2 regions of the Bacillus sp. ISL-47 genome follow, and region 1 is predicted to be linked to the other one. Evidence: predicted binding sites of a transcription regulator. Region 1 holds the regulator's gene; the other holds the start of a gene.

Region 1 (6,679 bases):
TCGCACCCATATTTTCGAAAGCATCTTCTAATTCGATTTCTTTCGCGATTGTAACCCCATCATTAGTGATTAATGGAGAACCGAATTTTTTTTCGAGAACCACGTTGCGTCCTTTAGGTCCAAGAGTAACTTTTACTGCATTTGCAAGGGAATCTACACCGCGAAGCATCGCACGGCGGGCTTCTTCACTAAATTTAATCTCTTTAGCCATTTATATAAAACCTCCTCAATTTTTTTAGCTCTTTTTCTGTTTTAAAATCTACCGTACTTCGGCTATTAGCCAATTACAGCAAGAATATCGTTTTCACGTAAAATTAAGTATTCTTTGCCTTCGTACTTCACTTCAGTACCAGCATATTTTGAGAAGATAATACGGTCGCCGTCAGCAACTTCAAGAGCAACGCGCTCACCATTTTCAAGAACGCGGCCAGTTCCCACAGCTACAACCTTACCTTCTTGAGGTTTCTCTTTAGCAGTGTCCGGCAGTACGATGCCGCTTGCAGTTTTTTCTTCAGTTTCAACAAGCTCGATAATAATTCGATCACCTAGTGGCTTTAACAAGTGAAACAACCTCCTCAAATAATATGTAAATATTTTTATTTATTAGCACTCTCCCTAATCGAGTGCTAACACAATTATTATATTAATGAATCTCATTTCCATTTGCAAGGGTGAAGCTTAAATTTTTTAAAAAAATTTGCACCGTCCAAAAGACGCTAAAATTCGACACAAACAACCTCATAAGTATGCTTCATTTGATTTCTTTTTAGTCAGTAAGCTAAAAAATCCTTTGCTGCAGCGCTGAAATTTGAAACGGGCTCCTTTTTATGAGTAAAATGGCTTTAGTACATGTTTTAAAACCATCAATTTTAAGGGGTAAACATTTTGAAGAAGGAATATTGGATTATTTTAATAGCCTATATTGCTATGCAGCTTTCAAGTCTATTCGGCGTTCCGCTGGTCCTCTTACTTGCAGATCTCCTCGGACAGAAGCCCGAAAACATGCAAATTCTGGCGGTAGCCTACTGGCTTGTCATCAGTTTCACTATTACATTGATCATTACGCTTCTTTTATTGAGAAAAGAGATGAAAATGGGATTGGCACAAAGAGATGCTTCTTCCGCAGCAAGCGCAGTCGGCTGGGCAATTGGCGGCATATTTTTAGCTTTAATCGCTCAAGCTACAGCTGCAAGCATTGAGAACATGATTGGCGTGGAAATGGGATCTGAAAATACACAGCAAATCATACGGATCATAGAAGCCTCCCCTGTCGTAATCTTGATTAGTTCAGTAGTGGGGCCCATCCTGGAAGAGATCGTATTTAGGAAGATTATTTTCGGTTCTCTCCATAAACGATTTAACTTCTTCCTATCTGCCCTAATCAGTTCTGTGATTTTTGCTCTCGCCCATTTTGAACCTGAACATATTCTTTTGTATTCGGCCATGGGCTTTACCTTTGCTTTCCTATATGTAAAAACAAAACGGATAATTGTACCGATTTTTGCCCACGTTGCCATGAATACTCTTGTGGCAGTCATTCAGCTTAATCAGGAAAACTTGGAAAAGTGGATGAAGGAAATGGAAAATGTACAAAGCTTTATCAGCTGTATTGCAGTCTAACACTCAGCGAAGTAAATCGTTTCGCTTTCACTTTATTGGAGGATTTTGATGAGAAGCACACCTTTGTTTTCAGGCATCGTATACATCCTGCTGGGATGCCTTTTTACCTTTATAGCCATTCAGAATATACAGCGTGAAGAAGCATGGAGTTTCTTTACTTATTTTCTGATCATTATTGCCACATTCGATCTTGGCACCGGCCTGAGAATGGTTGGTTTCCATTTTAAAATGAAAAATAAAAAAAACAAAAAATGAGCCCGCAATAAGGCTCATTTTTTATGATTGCTCACTTTCAATTTCCTGAAGCTTCTCTGCTTCCAATACTTTTTTATAGGAAATGCGAGAGATAAAAATACTGACTTCATATAAAAGCAGCAGCGGAATCGTCACCATCATATGGGATAAAAGATCCGGCGGTGTAATAAAAGCCGCTATGACCACTAATACAAAGTAAGCATATTTCCGTATCTTCACCAAATATGCTGGTGTGACAATTCCCAGCCTTGTTAAAAACATGACCACAACCGGAAGCTGGAACAGCACCCCAAATGGAATGGTCAGCTGGAAAAGGAATTGAAAATATTCATTTATCCCGATTACCTGATTGATGGCAAGCCGGTTGGCAATGGAAGTCATGAACTCAACTACAAATGGAAATAAAATAAAATAAGCGAATGCGATTCCGCCGACAAACAAAATGACAGAAACGGGTATATAGCTAAGTGTAACTTTCCGCTCTTTGTCAGATAATCCTGGGCTAATAAAGGCCCATAGCTGATATAAAATCACGGGTGATGTAATAATAAAAGCGATCAGAAAAGCAAATTGCATATAAACTTTAACCGGGTCTGTTAACCGGAAAGCATTCATCGTCAATTCCTTCGCTTCATCCGCTTTTTGCAAATAAACAATCAGCGGTTCAGCCAGGAAAAAGCTAAATATCACGGCGATAAAGAAAAAGATAACGGAAATGACTATCCTTTTTCTTAATTCGCCTATATGTTCATAAATCGTCATATCATTATGACTCATATCTATTCATCCTAACTTACTTAGCATCTTTTTTATCGTCATCGTCCGCTAAGCCTTTTGCTGCGTTTTTAAATTCACGTAATGTATTCCCTGCTGCTCTTCCCAATTCCGGAAGTTTTTTTGGTCCAAATATCACTAATGCAATCAAGATAATGAGTATGAGGCTACCAGGTCCAAGATTCATCATTGCCGCACACCTCCCCTTACCTATAATAGCGAATCCATTACAATCTTCAACTGTTATCTATTGGAATGCAGGATGGATTACGTTTCTGCAGGATAATTTTTTAAGAAATAAACCAGTGACTGCAATTCAACAGCCAGGTCAATATGGTGAATCCGAATGGATGAAGGCACAGTCAGTCTCGCTGGCGTAAAATTCAGGATGCCTTTAATCTTGGCTTTAACCATCCGATCTGTAATCGCCTGTGCAGGCGGTGCCGGTACTGTTAGGATGGCTACCTGAATATCATTTTCTTCAATGACCTTTACCAGATCATCCATATGGTAGACAGGCACATCCCCTATCTTCGTTCCTACCTTGTTCTCGTCCACATCAAAAGCAACTTCTATCTTGGTATTATTATTCTTAAGAAAATTATAATTTAAAAAGGCCGTCCCTAAATTACCTACTCCAACCAATGCTACTTTAGTCAGTTCATCCTGATCAAGGGTTTTACGAAAAAAGGATAGCAGATAATTTACATTATAGCCGTAACCTTTTTTCCCTAACGCACCAAAATAAGAAAAGTCCCGGCGAATTGTTGCCGAATCCACCTTAACCGCTTCACTTAGTTCCGCTGAAGAAACCCTTTGTTTCCCCGAGGAGTGGAGGTTTTTGAGAAAACGATAATATAAAGGAAGCCGTTTAGCTGTGGCTTGAGGTATTTTCATTGGTTCATTGGCCATTCGTCCATCTCCGTCCCTATGATGTATTAGTCTCTTTTAAAATCTCCGTTTTTCCCGCCTGTTTTTTCCACCAAAAAGGTTGGTCCGATTACCATTCCTTTGTCTACTGCTTTACACATGTCATAAACAGTTAGAGCACAAACAGAAGCTGCTGTTAACGCTTCCATTTCCACACCTGTATTTCCTTTCGTCTTTACAGAAGCAGTGATGAACAGAATATATTCTTCCTGCCCAGTTTTCCATGAAAAAGAAATATCTACGCCAGTTAGCGGCAGCGGATGGCACATTGGAATAATATCCCATGTTTTCTTGCTTGCCATGATGCCGGCAACCTGTGCAACCGAAAGCACGTCCCCTTTTTTCATGGTATTAGATGTAATCTTTTCATATATTTCCTTATTAACAGTTATACTCGATTGGGCAATGGCTGTCCGCGCTGTTTCAGGCTTATCGCTGACATCCACCATTTTTGCTCTGCCTTCTTGATTAAAATGGGTAAAATCCGCCATAAAAAAACACCTCTCTCCAAAATCATACACTATTTTTCCCCATCTTTGTACGGGCTTTGTATGCTTCTTCACATATTTCTTTACTATTTTCGTATAAAATATTTCCATTCAGCACCTGCAGGATAAAAGGCCTGCCTCCTTTATTGCCGAACATATATGAATAAGTTACACTTACTCTATACTATAGAGGTGAAAAAAATGATACTTTTACAAGTAAATCAGCTATCGAAAAACTTTGCTGCTGATCCTATTTTAACGAATATAAAGCTTGAAGTACAAACCAGGGACCGAATTGCCCTTGTAGGACGTAATGGAGCAGGGAAATCTACCCTTTTAAAAATTATAGCCGGCCATATGGCGTATGATTCCGGGGACATTATAAAACCTAAGGAAGTAACGATAGGATACCTGGCTCAAAATACGGGCCTTGAGTCCGACCTTTCCATTTGGGATGAGATGCTGACAGTGTTTGAGCATTTGCAAAAACAGGAAAAACAGCTGCGTCGTCTTGAAGAACAAATGTCAGACCCTGAAGCCATGAATAATTCTGATGCATACGATCGAATCTTAAAGGAATATGACAAACTTCAGGTAGAGTTCAAAGAGAATGGCGGCTATCAGTATGAAGCGGATATCCGTTCCATTCTTCATGGGCTGAACTTTAATTCTTTCGGCTACAATACGAAAATTTCAACCTTAAGCGGCGGCCAAAGAACAAGGCTTGCCCTTGGAAAACTTTTGCTGACAAAGCCCGATATTCTCATATTGGACGAGCCGACAAACCACCTGGACATTGAAACATTATCATGGCTGGAGCAATACTTGCAGAGCTATGACGGTGCCATTCTAATTGTTTCCCATGACCGTTATTTCCTCGATAAGGTTGTTTCCCAGGTATACGAAATTTCAAGGCACCAAATCCGTAAATATCCTGGAAACTATAGTTCCTATTTGGACCAAAAAGCAGAAAACTTTGAACGGGAAATGAAGCAATTTGAAAAACAGCAGGAAGAGATTTCAAAGCTTCAGGATTTTATCCAGCGCAACCTTGCACGGGCTTCAACAACCAAACGAGCCCAAAGCCGGAGAAAACAGCTTGCCAAAATGGAAGTGATGGACAGGCCGCTGGGAGACGAGAAATCCGCATCGTTTGGCTTTGATATTGAAAGGCAATCTGGCAATGAAGTTTTAAATATAAAATCACTGGCTGTCGGATATGAAGATAAAGTTTCTGAAAATATTTCCTTCCGACTTGCCAGAGGAGACAGCATTGCCCTTGTAGGGCCAAATGGAATCGGCAAATCTACTTTACTGAAAACGATTGTGAAAAAGATATCGGCTCTTTCCGGGGATATACAATACGGATCCAATGTAACAATCGGATACTATGACCAGGAACAGGCTGAGCTTACCAGTAATAAGCGAGTCCTAAACGAATTGTGGGATGAATATCCGCTTAAGCCTGAAAAAGAAATTCGCACGATCTTAGGCAATTTTCTTTTTTCCGGTGATGACGTCCTTAAAACTGTCTCAACTCTTAGCGGCGGCGAAAAAGCCCGCCTGGCTCTGGCAAAGCTGATGATGCAGAAAGCTAATTTCTTAATATTGGATGAGCCGACAAACCATCTTGATCTGGATAGCAAAGAAATCTTGGAAAATGCTTTAATTGACTATCCGGGGACTATACTTTTCGTTTCCCATGACCGTTATTTTATCAACAGAATAACCACAAAGGTGATAGAGCTTTCCAGCAGCGGTGCAACTGAATATCTTGGGGATTACGACTATTATGTTGAAAAGAAGCAGGAGCAAGAAGAACTGCAGGCATTTGATCAAAATAACAATGATCATTCTGCACAGCCTTCAAGACAGGAAAAAAATAATTATCAGCTAGATAAGGAAGCAAAAAAGCTTGAAAGACAAAGAAAAAGAAGAATGGATGAAATCGAAGAGCAGATAGAAGCGCTGGAAAAGAAAATCGAAGATTATGATCAGCTTCTCTGCGATCCGGAAGTTTATCAAGACCACGAAAAAGTATTGGAAATAACAAAAGATAAGGATGAATTAAAAGCAAAACTGGAAGAACTATTGGATGAATGGACAGTTTTAGCAGATGAATAATGAAGGAAAATTCATAACTTTTAGACTGGTAGGATAGTCACTACCAGTCTTTTTTATTATCCACAAAGATAACCACAAACAAAAGTCGATTATATACGGTCTCCACAGAGTTTTCCACATTATCCACAGAAACACGGTAATTTATCCCCATTATCCACATAAAATTCAGAAAATGAGCATTTTATCCACAAAAAAAGCCCCCGGGCTACCGGGGACTTTTACCTATATTATTTATTGTTGTGGATAGCGATATCTAACCCTGGATTTGCATTCAAATCTAAGCCGGAATGAATGCCCTTTTCAAATAAAATACTGCCTGCTGCTGCAATCATGGCTGCATTATCTGTGCATAAAGATAGCGGCGGGATAATGAGCTCTATATCCGGATTACAGGCAAACTTGTCCTCCAATTCTGCACGCAGTCCTTTGTTCGCTGCAACACCGCCTGCCAGCAGAAGCTGCTTAACTTTATATTCCTCCACAGCTCT
Region 2 (6,679 bases), on a different contig from region 1:
CCTCGATTTTATTCATCATTTCATAAGCAGAGACGCCTTTGCCTGGCAATTCACTTTCGTGTATATTCCAAACACGTGCGATATAATGGCGATGATCGTGATTTTCAATGGAACGGTAACCGGGGAGCTGATCAGCTTTAAGGCCATGCTCCCGTCCACCCTGTCCGTTTCCCTGTCCTGTGATTGCCCCATAGCCGCATCCAGGCTTACCAATCTTCCCTGTTATTAAAAGAATATTTAAAAAATTCCGGACGGTGTGGTATCCATCTGTTTGCTGTTCAACGCCCCTTGCTGTAAAAACCATGCCGGTTGCTGCTTTCCCAAATATAATAGCTGTTTTCCTAATTTGACTGGCAGTTACCCCAGTCAATTCTTCAACTTCTTCTAACGTAAGGGTGTCTACATAGGCCTTAATTTCTTCAAATCCTTTTGTCCTCGCCTCTATAAACGGAAGATCAATCTCTTTTTCTTCTATCAGGACCTTCAAAATCCCGTTTGCCAAGGCTGCATCACTGCCCGGCTTCGGTTTTAAGTGCAGGTCTGCCATTTTAGTTGTGGCAGTCTCCCGCGGATCAATGGTGATAATAAAAGCGCCGTTCTCCTTCGCTTTCTCAAAATAAGGAAGAAGTGTTGGCTGGCATTCAGCAATATTGGTTCCCGCCAGAATGATACATTCAGCCAGCGGAATATCATTTAATCCATTCGTCATTCCCCGGTCCAGCCCGAAAGCATGAATGGCAGCAGATGCAGCTGAAGACATGCAGAACCGCCCGTTATAATCAATATATTTCGTCCTTAATGCCACTCTCGCAAATTTGCCCAGAAGGTAAGCTGTTTCATTGGTTAAAGAGCCTCCGCCATACACGGACAAAGCATTTAATCCATGCTCAGATTGAATTTCTTGGAACTTTTCCTTAATCATCCCCATGGCTTTCTCCCATGACACCTGTTCAAATTTCCCGTCCACTTTCTGAAGCGGATATTTGAGGCGTTCAGGATGCAGAGCATGCTGATGGGCATTCATCCCTTTTATGCATAAACGTCCATGTGATGCAGGATTTGCTTTTCCAATAACCCGATATTGCTTCCTCGTTACAATAGACTGTTCAATTACCTGTTTTTTGCATTGCATACTGCAGAAAGGACATTGTGTCTCATAAATTTTCTCAGATTGACCTTTCTGCTGCTTAGTTCGGAAATATTTTAATAACAGTTCTGTCATAGCTCATTCCTTTCCGCCTTTCATATGTTCATTTTTTTCTTTACAAACTAAAAAACGGGTAACTTTTGGCGGCAATTATATGAATCTTCTGCAAGGCGCTGGATTAAGAGTTTTCTTAGCTCCAAATCAAACACCACTTCCCGCAGGTGTATAAGCCCAATCCTTTCTGTCCATTCCGAAACACTCTCCAAATATTTGGCGGATTCCCTGAAATATTGAACCAATGTGCAAATCACCTCTTCCGCTTCCTTCTCAGTTGAAGCAATAGCCAAAAGCTCTCCAGCTTTTAATTGGATTCCTGCATTTCCGCCGATATAGATTTCCCAGCACTGTCTAAGTTTGATGACTCCAATATCCTTAACACCAAAGCCTCCCCTGCCATGGATGCAAGAAGCGATTCCAATTTCCAGCCGGTGCGGAGATGCTAGATATTCCGTTTTTTTCTGAAGCTGGAGAGCCAGTTTCTTTGAAATACCATTTTCACAGCTACAGCCTTTGAAACCGGTAAGCAAGGTGATGCTGACTGAATTATTGTCATGTATAGGGATTAATTTCATGTTTAAGGACTGCCAAATTTTCTGCAAATCTTCCTCTTGGATTCCTTTTAGCATGATTCGTCCGTCATTGCTGATGACTATTTCCGGAATACTGTATTGTTCAGCTACGGCTGCTATTCTTTGCAATTGATTGCTGTTCGTTTCTCCCAAATATATTTGCGGTTTGATTGTATAGGTGCCGTTTGCCTCCCTAACTGCGTTGTGTGTTTCACCAACGAAGACAGATTGACCATCTCCCTCATAATCGGGAACTGTCATTCGCAGGATATAATGCAAAGCAGGCACACAGATGGGGCAGCCATTTTCTTTGCGCCAGCCAAGATCTGTAAATATCCCTTCCACACTTTGCAATCCGCGAAGCTGGATCTCCTCTACAACCTCTTCTTCTGATAGATCCGTACACGCACATAATGTTTCAGGTTCAATATCTTCATGGAAATCATCGCTTTTTATATAGTACAGAAGCTCTTCGACCAGCGGCCTGCATCCTCCGCATGCCCCAGAAGCCTTTGTACATTCTTTCACTTCTTCTGCTGTCTTCAGCCCTCTTGTTAATACAGCTTCTGCAATCGCCTTTTTTGTGACACCATTACAGTTGCAAACGATACCGGTTTGAGCCATTGAACTTATGCTGCATTCCTTTTTAGAAGAATTCAAAAGAAGCAGCTTTTCTTCATCGGAAAAGTCTTTCTTCTTCTCCATCATGTCCAATAACCTTACATGGTCTTTTATGTCACCCATTAATAAAAATCCAGCCATTTTGTTATGCTTAAACACTATTTTTTTATACGTTTGTTCATCTTCGTCATATAAAGTCAGAGCTTTTTTATAGCCTTTTTCAAAAAGCTCCCCTGCAGAAAATACATCCGTTCCGGATATCTTCAGCTTCGAAGATAAAATAGAACCTTTATATTCCTCAGTAAACTTTCCGCAGATATGTTTCGCCAGTACCTTTCCCTGCTCATACAGCGGCTTTACAAGTCCGTATACAATCCCTCTATGTTCAGCACATTCACCTACAGCATAAATATCAGGGATACTCGTTTGCATAAAATCATTGACTAATATTCCCCTATTCGTTTTTATTCCACAATCATGTGCAAGCTTAATATTAGGCCTGACACCAGCTGCTATAATCACCAGATCAGCGGGAAGTTCTGTTCCATCTATAAAAATAACCCTTTCAACACGGCCGCTTCCTTCAAAGGATTGCGTTTCCTTCTCCAATAAGAATTTTATGCCCTGTTTCTCAAACGATCTTTGCAAAAGATTTGCTGCTTTAGAGTCCAGCTGTTTATTCATGATTCTTGCTGCATTATGGATAACATGGACATCCATTCCTAAATGGATAAGGCCTTGAGCAGCCTCCAATCCCAGTAAGCCTCCCCCAATTACAACGGCATTTTTACCTTTTTTTGATGAATGAATGATTTGCCTGCAATCTTCTATAGTACGGAATGTCATTACTCCTTCTTTGCTGCAGCCGGGGAGCGGCGGGACATAAGGAGTCGAGCCAGTAGCCAGTATAAGCTTGTCATAGGAAACTTTCCGATTTTTATTTGTAGTAAGTACCTTTTGCGCAGTGTTTAACTTCATAACTGTTTCATTGTTGAATAATTCGATTTGCCTTTTCACATACCAATCAGATTTATGGATTGTCAGATTTTCAATGGAAGACTTCCCTTGCAGGATAGAAGACAATAAGATGCGATTGTAATTTAGATGCTTTTCACTTCCGAAAACCGAAATGGAAAACCGGTTGGGATCCTGATGGAGGATTTCCTCTACACAGCGAATTCCTGCCATTCCGTTTCCAATAAGGACTAGTTTTTCTTTAGCCATAGTAACCCTCCAACAACTTGATTCCCACCTTTCTATATTTTTCTTTTTGTTATGTTAGATATTATCACATGAAATTTATAATTAACATAACTTTTTGATTATTTTCATCATTACAAAACTTTTGCCCCATCTTTCATATTTACTTTTTATGCTCCGTTTTTACCTATTCTCTATTGATATGTAAGCGTTTAATCCCGCTGCCAGCAATGGATATAGATGGAAATAGGGATTTTGAATTATGTAAGAAAACCTTACATAACTATTACATAAATATTTAAAGTATGCGATGATGTTAAAATATTCAGACTTTTTAAGGAGGATTTTTAATGAACGTTACAGATGTTTTCAAATTTAAAGATGAGCGAATGAAAGTATTGCACTATACATGGCTCGCATTTTTTATTTCATTTTTCACCTGGTACAACATGGCTCCTTTAGCTACCACCATGCTGGAGGAAATGAAATGGCTAACTGTACAACATATTGCTGCACTAGGTATTCTGAATGTCGCCTTAACGATTCCAGCCAGAATCATCATTGGGAACCTGCTGGATCGGTATGGCCCACGACTGGTTTATTCTTCTCTTTTGATTGTCATGTCCATTCCAACATTAATTTTCGCATTTGCAGATAATTGGCTCCAGCTGATGATATCCCGCTTAGTCCTCGGCAGTATAGGTGCAAGCTTTGTCATTGGCATCCGAATGGTTTCTGAGTGGTTCCCCCCAAAAGATGTCGGCTTTGCAGAAGGAATATATGGGGGCTGGGGGAATTTTGGATCTGCAGCGGCAGCCATGATCCTGCCGGTTATCGGCTTAAACCTTTTGGGAGGCGAAGACGGATGGAGATACGCATTAGCCTTAACAGGACTTATTTGTTTTGCTTATGGAGTATTCTACTATTGGGCTGTAAAGGATACCCCTGAAGGAAAATCCCTCGTTAAACCGAAAAGATCAGGGGCCATGGAGGTTAGCACATGGGGAGATATGTTTCGTCTAATCGTATGGTCCATCCCGCTTAGCGGCGCTCTAGCCGTCAGTGCCTGGAGAATTGAAAATCTGGGCTTTATGTCGGAGAGTGCTTTATATATTGTCTGGAGCCTGATTGGACTGGTATTTCTTATACAGGTTTATAAGATATTGGAAGTGAATATTCCTATATTAAAAGCGGGAGTTCCCGAGGAAGATCAATATAAATTTAAAAACGTGGCTGCGTTGAACAGTACATACTTTGCGAACTTCGGCGCAGAGCTTGCGATTGTATCCATGCTGCCCATGTTCTTTCAGCTGACATTCTCCCTGACACCTTCGACAGCCGGATTGATTGCAGCTTCTTTCGCTTTTATTAATCTTATTGCCCGTCCACTCGGCGGCATGCTCTCGGATCGGATGGGAAACAGAAAGAGAGTCATGCTCGTTTATATGCTTGGTATTTCGGCCGGCCTCTTAGGTATGGGGTTTATCGATTCCAATTGGCCATTATTCGCTGCTGTTATGATGACGATTCTGACTTCCATGTTCATACAAGGAGCTGAAGGGGCAACCTTCGCCGTCATCCCCATGATAAAAAAACGGATAACAGGGCAAATAGCCGGAATGGCAGGAGCTTATGGAAATGTCGGGGCAACGATCTATTTAATCCTGTATACTTTCGTTTCACCACAAACTTTCTTTTTTATCCTGGCAGCCGGGGCGCTGATCAGCTTTGCCATTTGCTTTTTCTGGCTGGAAGAGCCTAAAAACTCCTTTAGCTCGGAATATTATTTATCTGAACAGGATCGTCAAACTAACGAGGCCCCACGGGTTAAAGAAAGCATAAGGGAACGAAAGGCATTATAAGACCAACATCCCTAATACCAAAACAGCAAAAAGGCTGCCTGGATTTACCCAGGCAGCCTTTTTTATTTATTTATTAGATTGTTCTTCTACTGTTTTTTCACTTTCCACTTCTGTATTTGCACCTTCGGATTTTTCAGGTTTATAGTCATATTCCGAACGGTCTACCGGTTCAAAATTCTCAGGTGTGTAGAAACGAAGCAGGTCGCCATTTACTACTTTATCAGAAAGCGCCAGTTTTTGCTCAGCACTTTCCTGAAGCTTTTTCGCTTCTTCCAAACGTTCTTCTTCAAGCAGTTCGCCTGTCTTTGAATCATAGAACTTGCCGTCAACAGAAGAGATTGTCGGGCTCATAAAGTCACCGTTTCTGAACGGTACAAGATCATCGTGCTGTTCTGATAATAAATCTGTACCAAACTGCAGATAATCTTTAGTATCGATACCCAGCAAGTGCATTAGAGTTGGCATTAAATCAATCTGACCGCCAAATTCATGGTTTACTCCGCCTTCCATGCCAGGTACACGAATAAATAATGGAACACGCTGAAGTCCAGCACTATCAAACGGCGTAATTTCTTTGCCGAGAACTTCTTCCATTGCTTTGTTATGGTTTTTGGAAATACCATAATGGTCACCGTACATCACGATAATGGAGTTGTCGTACAGGCCGGATGCTTTAAGCTGCTCAAAGAACTCTTTAAGTGCTTCGTCAGCATAACGGGCTGTCTGGAAGTAATTATCCACCGATTTATCGCCAGTTGTATGCGGCTCAATCGTCGCCTTCTCCTGATCCATATGGTACGGATAGTGATGCGATACAGTAATAAATTTTGAGTAAAATGGCTGTGGAAGTGATTCCAAATATGGCATGGATTGCTCAAAGAATGGTTTATCCATTAATCCATAGTCAGCCATGTCCTCTGGCTTTAGATCATAATAGTTTGCATCAAAGAAATTGTCATAGCCAAATGATTTATAAATCTCATTACGGTTCCAGAAGCTTCCGGAGTTACCGTGGAATACGGCAGATGAATAGCCTTTATCCTTCAAGATCGCCGGAGCAGCATGGTATGTGTTCATACCTTTCGTTGTGAATGCAGAGCCCTGTGGCAATCCGTATAAAGAGTTTTCCAAGATAAACTCGGCATCTGCTGTTTTACCTTGCGCAGTCTGATGGAAGAAATTATCAAAATACATTGTGTTTTCTTCACGTGTTAATGAGT

Evidence for each region. Region 1 encodes Rex, which represses fermentation and respiration genes when NADH is low (regulators of the CRP and FNR family bind a similar motif). Its sites were predicted from a motif close to TTGTGAAATATTTCACAA; they were not measured.
Region 2: the regulator Rex is predicted to act here: its motif matches at 3,911-3,928, upstream of J7I93_RS19570 (NarK family nitrate/nitrite MFS transporter).

The regions. Positions count from the first base shown of each region.
Region 1 is NZ_JAGGQS010000074.1:1,491-8,169, forward strand. It holds gene groL (chaperonin GroEL) at 1-211, opposite strand, end outside; gene groES (co-chaperone GroES) at 277-561, opposite strand; gene J7I93_RS22565 (CPBP family intramembrane glutamic endopeptidase) at 886-1,620, shown strand; gene J7I93_RS22570 (DUF4305 domain-containing protein) at 1,669-1,875, shown strand; gene tatC (twin-arginine translocase subunit TatC) at 1,897-2,652, opposite strand; gene tatA (twin-arginine translocase TatA/TatE family subunit) at 2,669-2,839, opposite strand; gene J7I93_RS22585 (redox-sensing transcriptional repressor Rex) at 2,917-3,561, opposite strand; gene moaC (cyclic pyranopterin monophosphate synthase MoaC) at 3,588-4,070, opposite strand; gene J7I93_RS22595 (ABC-F family ATP-binding cassette domain-containing protein) at 4,269-6,191, shown strand; gene tsaD (tRNA (adenosine(37)-N6)-threonylcarbamoyltransferase complex transferase subunit TsaD) at 6,419-6,679, opposite strand, start outside.
Region 2 is NZ_JAGGQS010000058.1:26,153-32,831, forward strand. It holds gene nasC (assimilatory nitrate reductase catalytic subunit NasC) at 1-1,222, opposite strand, end outside; gene nirB (nitrite reductase large subunit NirB) at 1,270-3,621, opposite strand; gene J7I93_RS19570 (NarK family nitrate/nitrite MFS transporter) at 3,948-5,459, shown strand; gene ltaS (lipoteichoic acid synthase) at 5,526-6,679, opposite strand, start outside.